One region of the Streptomyces sp. NPDC059169 genome, then DNA from elsewhere that is predicted to be linked to it. Evidence: riboswitches for the same ligand, from Rfam matches in the RefSeq annotation. Region 1 holds a riboswitch; the other holds the start of a gene.
The links. A riboswitch is a leader RNA that binds a small molecule or an ion and turns the genes downstream of it on or off. The one in region 1 is predicted to bind glycine.

Region 1 (4,248 bases):
AGCTGCGGGGGCAACCCCCGGGCGAAATCGATCGCGGGGGCCTCGGCGTGGGACATCTGGTCGCCCATGCAGAGCACGAACTGCTCGTGGGAGCTGAAGACGGGCACGTACGGCGCACCGTCGACCTCCAGGGTCGGCAGGTCCAGGCTGGGGCTGTCCGGACCGCCTCCGTTGGGCAGCGGCACCCATACGGCGCTGCGGCCCAGCACCTCGATCAGGCGACCGCCCGCCGTGGCGTTCCCCACCGAAGCGGCCAGCACCTCTTCGAGCTCGTTGGCGGGCCAAGTCGTGTCCACTGCGTTCCCCGCTTCCCCGTCCGGCCGCGTCCCGGCCGCATCGTCCTGCGAAAAGCAGGGTAGCGCCAGCACCGCCGGAGGACGGCCGCCCGGTCCGCGCGTTCGCGGAGCCCCGGCGGAGGAACCTCCTGGCGATCGCCGTCCGGACCGGTGGATCCCGACTGTCGGGGCCGCTGACGTGCTCCGACCGTCCCTGCACCCGTTCCGACCGCTCCCGTCCTGCCCGGGGGCACCCGTCGACCGTGCAGGGGCGCCGCGACCGGCGAGACGCCCCACCTGCGTCCCGCCGCCGCCCGGCGTTCGGATGCCGCGGCGCGGCGGCACCGGCCCGCGGTCCGCCCGTTCCGACCGCGCGGTGCCGGGCCGTACGCCCCGGAAGGGCTCCCGCGCTCGGGCGCGGGGGCCGGCACCGCGCCCGAGGACCTCAGCGGCCCCGGAAGCCGATCCGCGTCAGTGACGTCGCCGCGTCCCGGTCCAGCAGGACCGCGGAGGCACTGCCGGCGGGGAGCCGTCCGCGCTCCGCGTCGCGGACCAGCCTTCGCACCGCACGGCGGTGCCGGGCGAATGCGTACCCCGAGACCCCGCGGCCGCGCTCCTGCTGTCCCGCGAGTGCCACGTCGGGGGCGACGTCCAGCACCACCAGGTGGAGGGCGCGGCCACGACGGCGCGCCTTGCGGGCCAGCCAGTGCCGCACCCAGGACTGGGTGCCGCAGTCATGCACGATCACGCCGGCGCCGGAACGCAGGGCGGCCCGCAGGCCGGCGTAGTGCGCGATGCGCACCAGCGGGCGGTACACGGCGTACGGCAGCATCCGCGGCATCCGCAGGTCCCAGCGCTCCCGGGTGTTCTGCGAGTCGATCCCGCCGCCCCGGACCGCGCGTCGGATCAGCGTGGACTTGCCGCTGCCGGGCAGTCCGGAAATCACCACCACGTCCCCGGACGCGAAGAGCAGGCTGTGCGGGCTCCGCCCGGCTCGCTCCCGCAGATCGCGGACGACGGGCGGGGACGCCGACGCGCCGAGGAACCTCCGGGCGGGCAGGCCCGGGCGGGCCGTCGCGCCGGCAGTCGTCACGCATGCACCGGACCGCTGCAACGCCATCACTCTCCCCCTGTCAGGTCTCCGGAACCCTGCCCAAGAAGCTTAAAGAAAAGGTAATGCCCCACAAGTGATTTGCCGATGAGGGCACCCGTGCAATGATGTGCGCGCCAACTGCATACCGGCCGCTTGAATCCGCGCGGGAGAGTCCCGGCCACAGTGTGGGCCGGGCGCCGAAGGAGCAAGTACCTCCCTTGAATCTCTCAGGCCCCGTACCGCGCGCGATGAGGCAGATCTGAAAAGCGGGCCGCACGCCGTGGCTCCACCCAAGGTGCAAGTCGTGACCGCGCTCCGTGTGGTCGTGATGAACCTCTCAGGTTTCGATGACAGATGGGGAGGATCGTCCTCGCCAGTCATGCCCTGGGAGCCCCATCACATGAGCACCACCCTCCGTCTCACCGCCCTCGATGCCGTGCATCGCTCGCTGGGCGCGAACATGACCGACTTCGCCGGCTGGGACATGCCCCTGCGGTATTCCAGCGAGCGCGACGAGCACAACGCCGTACGGAGCAGGGCCGGACTCTTCGACCTCTCCCACATGGGTGAGATCACCGTGACCGGCCCGCAGGCGGCCGCCCTGTTGGACCACGCGCTGGTCGGCAACATCGGTGCCGTGGCCGCGGGCCGCGCCCGATACACCATGATCTGTCAGGAGGACGGTGGAATCCTCGACGACCTGATCGTGTACCGCCTCGGCGACACGGAGTACATGGTCGTCGCCAACGCGTCCAACGCGCAGGTGGTCCTCGACGCCCTGGTGGCCCGCTCCGAGGGCTTCGACGCGGAGGTCCGCGACGACCGCGACGCGTACGCGCTGATCGCCGTGCAGGGCCCCGAGTCCCCCGGCATCCTCGCGTCGCTCACCGACGCCGACCTGGACGGCCTCAAGTACTACGCCGGCCTGCCGGGCACCGTCGCCGGCGTCCCGGCGCTCATCGCCCGCACCGGCTACACCGGTGAAGACGGCTTCGAACTCTTCGTCGCCCCGGGCGACGCGGAGAAGCTGTGGCAGGCCCTGACCGATGCGGGCGAGGGCGTGGGCCTGATCCCGTGCGGTCTGTCCTGCCGCGACACGCTGCGCCTGGAAGCGGGCATGCCGCTCTACGGACACGAGCTGACCACCGCCCTCACTCCCTTCGACGCGGGTCTCGGCCGGGTCGTGAAGTTCGAGAAGGAGGGGGACTTCGTGGGGCGCGGGGCCCTGGAGGTCGCCGCCGAGCGCGCCGCGGCCAACCCGCCCCGCAAGCTCGTCGGCCTCGTTGCCGAAGGCCGCAGAGTGCCCCGTGCGGGCATGTCCGTCGTGTCCGGCGGTCAGGTGATCGGCGAGGTCACGTCGGGCGCCCCGTCCCCGACGCTCGGCAAGCCGATCGCCATGGCGTACGTGGACGCGGCCCACGCCGAACCCGGTACGGCGGGCGTCGGCGTCGACGTCCGCGGTACCCATGAGCCGTACGAGGTCGTGGCGCTGCCCTTCTACAAGCGCCAGAAGTAGTGCCGGGTCCGGTGCCTCCGGGTCCCGGACCTGCCAGAACCCCCTCACGTGCACAGCACTCCCCCGCATACAGGAGAATTCAGGTCATGAGCAACCCCCAGCAGCTGCGTTACAGCAAGGAGCACGAGTGGCTCTCGGCCGCCGAGGACGGCGTGTCGACGATCGGCATCACGGAGCACGCGGCGAACGCCCTGGGCGACGTCGTGTACGTCCAGCTCCCCGAGGTCGGTGACACCGTGACCGCGGGCGAGACCTGCGGTGAGCTGGAGTCGACCAAGTCGGTCAGCGATCTGTACTCCCCGGTTTCCGGCGAGGTCGTCGAGGCCAACCAGGACGTCGTGGACGACCCGTCGCTGGTGAACACCGCCCCGTTCGAGGGCGGCTGGCTGTTCAAGGTGCGGGTCGCGGAGGAGCCGAAGGACCTGCTCTCCGCCGACGAGTACACCGACTTCGCCGGCTGACCCACGACCACAGGCAAAGGGATCGCGTGATGTCGCTTCTCAACACCCCTCTCCACGAGCTCGACCCGGACGTCGCCGCCGCCGTCGACGCCGAGCTCCACCGTCAGCAGTCCACCCTGGAGATGATCGCTTCGGAGAACTTCGCTCCGGTCGCGGTCATGGAGGCCCAGGGCTCCGTCCTCACCAACAAGTACGCCGAGGGCTACCCGGGCCGCCGCTACTACGGCGGCTGCGAGCACGTCGACGTGGTCGAGCAGATCGCGATCGACCGCATCAAGGAGCTGTTCGGCGCCGAGCACGCCAACGTGCAGCCGCACTCGGGCGCCCAGGCCAACGCCGCCGCGATGTTCGCCCTGCTCAAGCCGGGCGACACGATCATGGGCCTGAACCTCGCGCACGGCGGGCACCTGACCCACGGCATGAAGATCAACTTCTCCGGCAAGCTCTACAACGTGGTCGCCTACCACGTCGACGACCAGACCGGTCAGGTCGACATGGCCGAGGTCGAGCGGCTCGCCAAGGAGTCCAAGCCGAAGCTGATCGTGGCCGGCTGGTCGGCGTACCCCCGCCAGCTGGACTTCGCCGCCTTCCGCCGGATCGCGGACGAGGTGGGCGCGTACCTGATGGTGGACATGGCCCACTTCGCGGGCCTGGTCGCCGCGGGTCTGCACCCCAACCCGGTGCCGCACGCCCACGTGGTGACCACGACCACCCACAAGACGCTGGGTGGCCCGCGCGGCGGCGTCATCCTGTGCACCTCCGAGCTCGCCAAGAAGATCAACTCGGCGGTCTTCCCCGGTCAGCAGGGCGGCCCGCTGGAGCACGTCATCGCGGCGAAGGCCGTTTCCTTCAAGGTCGCGGCTTCCGAGGAGTTCAAGGAGCGGCAGCAGCGCACCCTGGAGG
Region 2 (4,248 bases), on a different contig from region 1:
ACCTGGGCGCAGATGTCGGCGACGTGCTCTTCGAACACGCCGTGGGTCGACGGATACGTGATCATCAGCACGGACAGCTCGTCCCGGTACTGCTCGATCTTGGCGCCCAGGTCCTCGACGTCGATCTCCCCGTCATCGGCGGTCTTGACGACCACGACCTTCATCCCCGCCATCACGGCGCTCGCCGCGTTGGTGCCGTGCGCCGACGAGGGGATCAGGCAGACGATGCGCTGCGCGTCGCCGTTGGCCCTGTGGTAGGCACGCACGGCGAGCAGTCCGGCGAGCTCGCCCTGGGATCCGGCGTTCGGCTGGATGGAGACCTTGTCGTAACCGGTGACCTCGGCCAGGCGCTCCTCCAGCTCGCGGATGAGGGTCAGGTAGCCCTGGGCCTGCTCCACGGGGGCGAACGGGTGGACCTGGCCGAACTCGGGCCAGGTGACCGGCTCCATCTCGGTTGTCGCGTTCAGCTTCATCGTGCAGGAGCCGAGCGGGATCATTCCGCGGTCCAGCGCGTAGTCGCGGTCGGCGAGCCTGCGGAGGTAGCGCAGCATCGCAGTCTCGGAGCGGTGCGCGTGGAACACCGGGTGGGCGAGGTAGTCGCTGGTGCGCAGCAGGGCGGCCGGGAGCGTGTCCTCGGCGGTCGCGTCGAGGGCCTCGACGTCGCCCTCCACTCCGAAGGCGGACCACACCGACGTCAGCTGGGCGCGACCGGTGGTCTCATCGCAGGAGACCGACACGTGGTCGGCGTCGACGAGGTGCAGGTTGACCCCGTTCTCGCGGGCTGCGGCGACGACCTGGGCGGCCCGTCCGGGCACCCGGACCGTCAGGGTGTCGAAGTAGGCCCCGTGGACGAGCTCGACGCCCTGGGCGCGCAGCCCCGCGGCGAGGACCGTGGCGTAGCGGTGCGTGCGCTCGGCGATGGTCCGCAGCCCGTCCGGGCCGTGGTAGACGGCGTACATCCCCGCCATGACGGCCAGCAGCACCTGCGCGGTACAGATGTTGCTCGTGGCCTTCTCGCGGCGGATGTGCTGTTCGCGGGTCTGCAGGGCCAGGCGGTAGGCCTTGTTGCCGTCGGCATCGACGGAGACGCCGACGAGGCGGCCGGGCAGGCTGCGGGCGTGCTTCGCCTGGACCGCCATGTAGCCGGCGTGCGGGCCGCCGAAGCCCATCGGGACGCCGAAGCGCTGGGTCGTGCCGACCGCGATGTCGGCACCCAACTCGCCGGGCGAGGTGAGCAGGGTCAACGCCAGCAGGTCGGCTGCGACGGTGACGATCGCGCCGAGGTCGTGGGCCTGGTCGATGACCGGCTTGATGTCGCGGACGGCACCGGAGGCGCCCGGGTACTGCAGCAGGACGCCGAACACCCCGCGCTCGGCGATCTCGGCGGGGATGCCCGCGCTGAGGTCCGCCACGACCACCGTGACGCCCGTCGGCTCGGCGCGGGTCTCGATCACGGCGACGGTCTGCGGCAGGGCGTCGGCATCGATCAGGAAGACTCCGCCCTTGACCTTGCCGACCCGGCGGGACAGCGACATGGCCTCGGCGGCGGCGGTGCCCTCGTCGAGCAGCGAGGCGCCCGAGGTCGGCAGACCGGTGAGGTCGGCGACCATCGTCTGGAAGTTGAGGAGCGCCTCCAGCCGGCCCTGTGAGATCTCGGGCTGGTACGGCGTGTACGCGGTGTACCACGCCGGGTTCTCCATGACGTTGCGCAGGATGACCGGCGGGGTGAAGGTGCCGTAGTAGCCCAGGCCGATCATGGGGGCGAGCACCTGGTTGCGGTCCGCCAGGCTGCGGAGCTCCGCCAGGACCTCGGCCTCCGTGCGGGCTCCGGGCAGCCCCAGCGCCTCGGCGCTCTTGATCACGTCCGGTACGGCGGCTGCGGTCAGCTCGTCCAGCGAGCCGTAGCCGACCTGTGCCAGCATCTTCGCCTGGGCCCCGGCGTCGGGGCCGATGTGGCGCTGCTCGAAGGGGGTGCCTCGCTCCAGCTGGGAGAGCGGAATGCGGTTGGCGGTCATTGCGGAGGCCTCCTGGTCATTGCGACCTGCGAGGGGCACCACGGCGCGGGTGCCCGGACGGCCTCCCCCTCTGTCATCTCAACCTGAGAGCTTCACCGGAGCGCCCTGGGGCGGCCCGGCTTTCACCGTCGGTGAGAGCGGATGCCGTCAAACGCCCGCCCTGCTTTCCAGAGTGACCTCGTCCGTGCGGTACAGGGGCCTGAGAGATTCCGGGGAGGATTTGCTCCTTCGGCGTCTCCGGCGTTCCACCGGAGCACTCTCCCGCACGGGGTCAACAGCCGATTGCCAGCGTACCAGCGAGGTCTGGGGCGGAAGCGTCGAGTGGCCGACGCCTCAGTTGTGCACTTTCGTAGTGCTAAGGGCCTTGCGACGTCTTGGAGGGACCGTGCACACCGACATCGATCCGCGCAGTCTGATAGGCCGCAAGGCCTTCGACCGCAATGGAACCAAGATCGGGACCGTGGACGAGGTGTACCTCGACGACGCGACGGGGGTGCCGGAGTGGGCCGCGGTGCGCACAGGGCTGTTCAGCCGGGACGCGTTCGTGCCCCTGGAACCGAGCGAACTCGAAGGGGACGGCCTCCACGTCCCCTTCGAGCGTGCCCTGATCAAGGACGCCCCCGACTTCGGCGTCGGGCGCCATCTCTCCCCCGAGCAGGAACTGCAGCTCTACCACCACTACGGTCTCGATCTGCCGGTCCCCCCGGAGAAACCGGCTGCCGCACCGCCCTCCCCCTCCGGCCGTGATACCTCGGACCGTGACGACTCCAGCGGCCCCGCCCCGTCCGCGGGAACGTCCGGCGACCGGGACTTCGGGCGGCTGGCAGGCGACGACGACTGAGCCGCCCTCCCCGTCCCCGGGCGGACCAGGGGAAGCGGTTCCGACGGCCGGAGTTCCGCGTCGTCGACGGGGAACGTCCGCACCCTCCCCGGTGCGACGGACCACGGCTCCTCGAAACGGACGGTGACCCGCCCCAGGCCGCTGCCCTGCACCCATCCCGCCCCGTACCGGGCGTGCTGCACGTCCTGCCCCGCGTCCCAGCGCCGCTCGGACGGGGTCGGCTGTTCCTCTTGCTGCGGTTCCTCGCGCTCCTGCAGCGGATCCGCGCCCTCGACCACCGCTGCACCGGCACCCTGCTCACCTGCAGCGGCCTGCGCGAACAGGTCCTCCTGGGTGTAGTCGGCGAGGCCGGTCACCCCGACCCCCAGCAGCCGGACGCCACCCGTCGTGTCCACCGTCTCCAGCAGCCGGGCCGCGGCCTCCCGTACCACCGCCGGCTCGTCCGTCGGGCCCCGCAGCGTCTCGGACCGCGTGAGCGTCGAGAAGTCGAAGCGACGCACCTTCAGCACGATGGTGCGGCCCGAGTGCCCCGACCCGCGCAGCCGCCGCACGCAGCGCTCGGCGAGCCGCTCCACCTCCATGCGGATGCGCAGCCGGTCGTGCAGGTCCACGGCGAAGGTGTCCTCGACCGACACCGACTTGGCGTCGCGGTCGGCGACGACGGGACGGTCGTCATACCCCATGGCCATCCGGTACAGCGCCGCCCCGTGCGCCCTGCCGAGCAGCCGCACGAGCTCGTCCTCGCCGGCTTCGGCCACGTCGGCGACCGTGGTCATACCCGCCCGCCGCAGGTGCTCCCCCGTCGCCGGACCCACGCCCGGCAGCGTCCGCACCGGCATGGGGGCGAGCAGTTCCCGTTCGGTCCCGGGCTCGATGAGGACCAGACCGTCCGGCTTGGCCTGCTCAGAGGCGATCTTGGCCAGCATCTTGGAGCCCGCCAGACCCACCGAACCAGTCAGCCCCGTGGCTTCGACGAGGTCCCTGCGCAGCCGCTCACCGGCCTGACGCGCCGAACGGGCGTCACGGGCCGTCCCCCCTGCCTCGAGGTCCACGAAGGCCTCGTCCAGGCTAAGCGGCTCCACCAGCGGCGACAGGCTGCCCAGCAGCTCCATGACCAGGTCGCTCACCGTACGGTAGAGCGTGAACCGCGGCACGAGGTACGCCGCGTTCGGCGCGAGCCGCCTCGCCTGGGCCATCGGCATCGCCGAGTGCACACCGAGGCGCCTCGCCTCGTACGAGGCGGTGGCCACCACCCCACGGGGCCCCAGACCGCCCACGACCACCGGTTTCCCGCGCAGACTGGGCTTCGCCGCCTGCTCGGCGGCGGCATAGAACGCATCCATGTCCAGGTGGAGGATGGTCGGCGCGGATCTCACACCCTCGATGCTGCCC

Region 2: it holds a riboswitch for glycine, as region 1 does, so the genes downstream of both, gcvP (aminomethyl-transferring glycine dehydrogenase) here and gcvT (glycine cleavage system aminomethyltransferase GcvT) in region 1, are expected to answer to the same signal.

Annotation. Positions count from the first base shown of each region.
Region 1 covers NZ_JBHZCF010000006.1:167,360-171,607, reverse strand. The annotation lists gene ACFXOM_RS13520 (enhanced serine sensitivity protein SseB) at 1-296, opposite strand, end outside; gene ACFXOM_RS13515 (AAA family ATPase) at 721-1,395, opposite strand; glycine riboswitch at 1,523-1,620, shown strand; gene gcvT (glycine cleavage system aminomethyltransferase GcvT) at 1,769-2,884, shown strand; gene gcvH (glycine cleavage system protein GcvH) at 2,971-3,345, shown strand; gene glyA (serine hydroxymethyltransferase) at 3,375-4,248, shown strand, end outside.
Region 2 covers NZ_JBHZCF010000025.1:8,980-13,227, reverse strand. The annotation lists gene gcvP (aminomethyl-transferring glycine dehydrogenase) at 1-2,015, opposite strand, end outside; glycine riboswitch at 2,193-2,289, opposite strand; partial or broken gene ACFXOM_RS32765 (PRC-barrel domain-containing protein) at 2,368-2,547, shown strand; gene ACFXOM_RS32760 (DNA polymerase IV) at 2,694-4,232, opposite strand.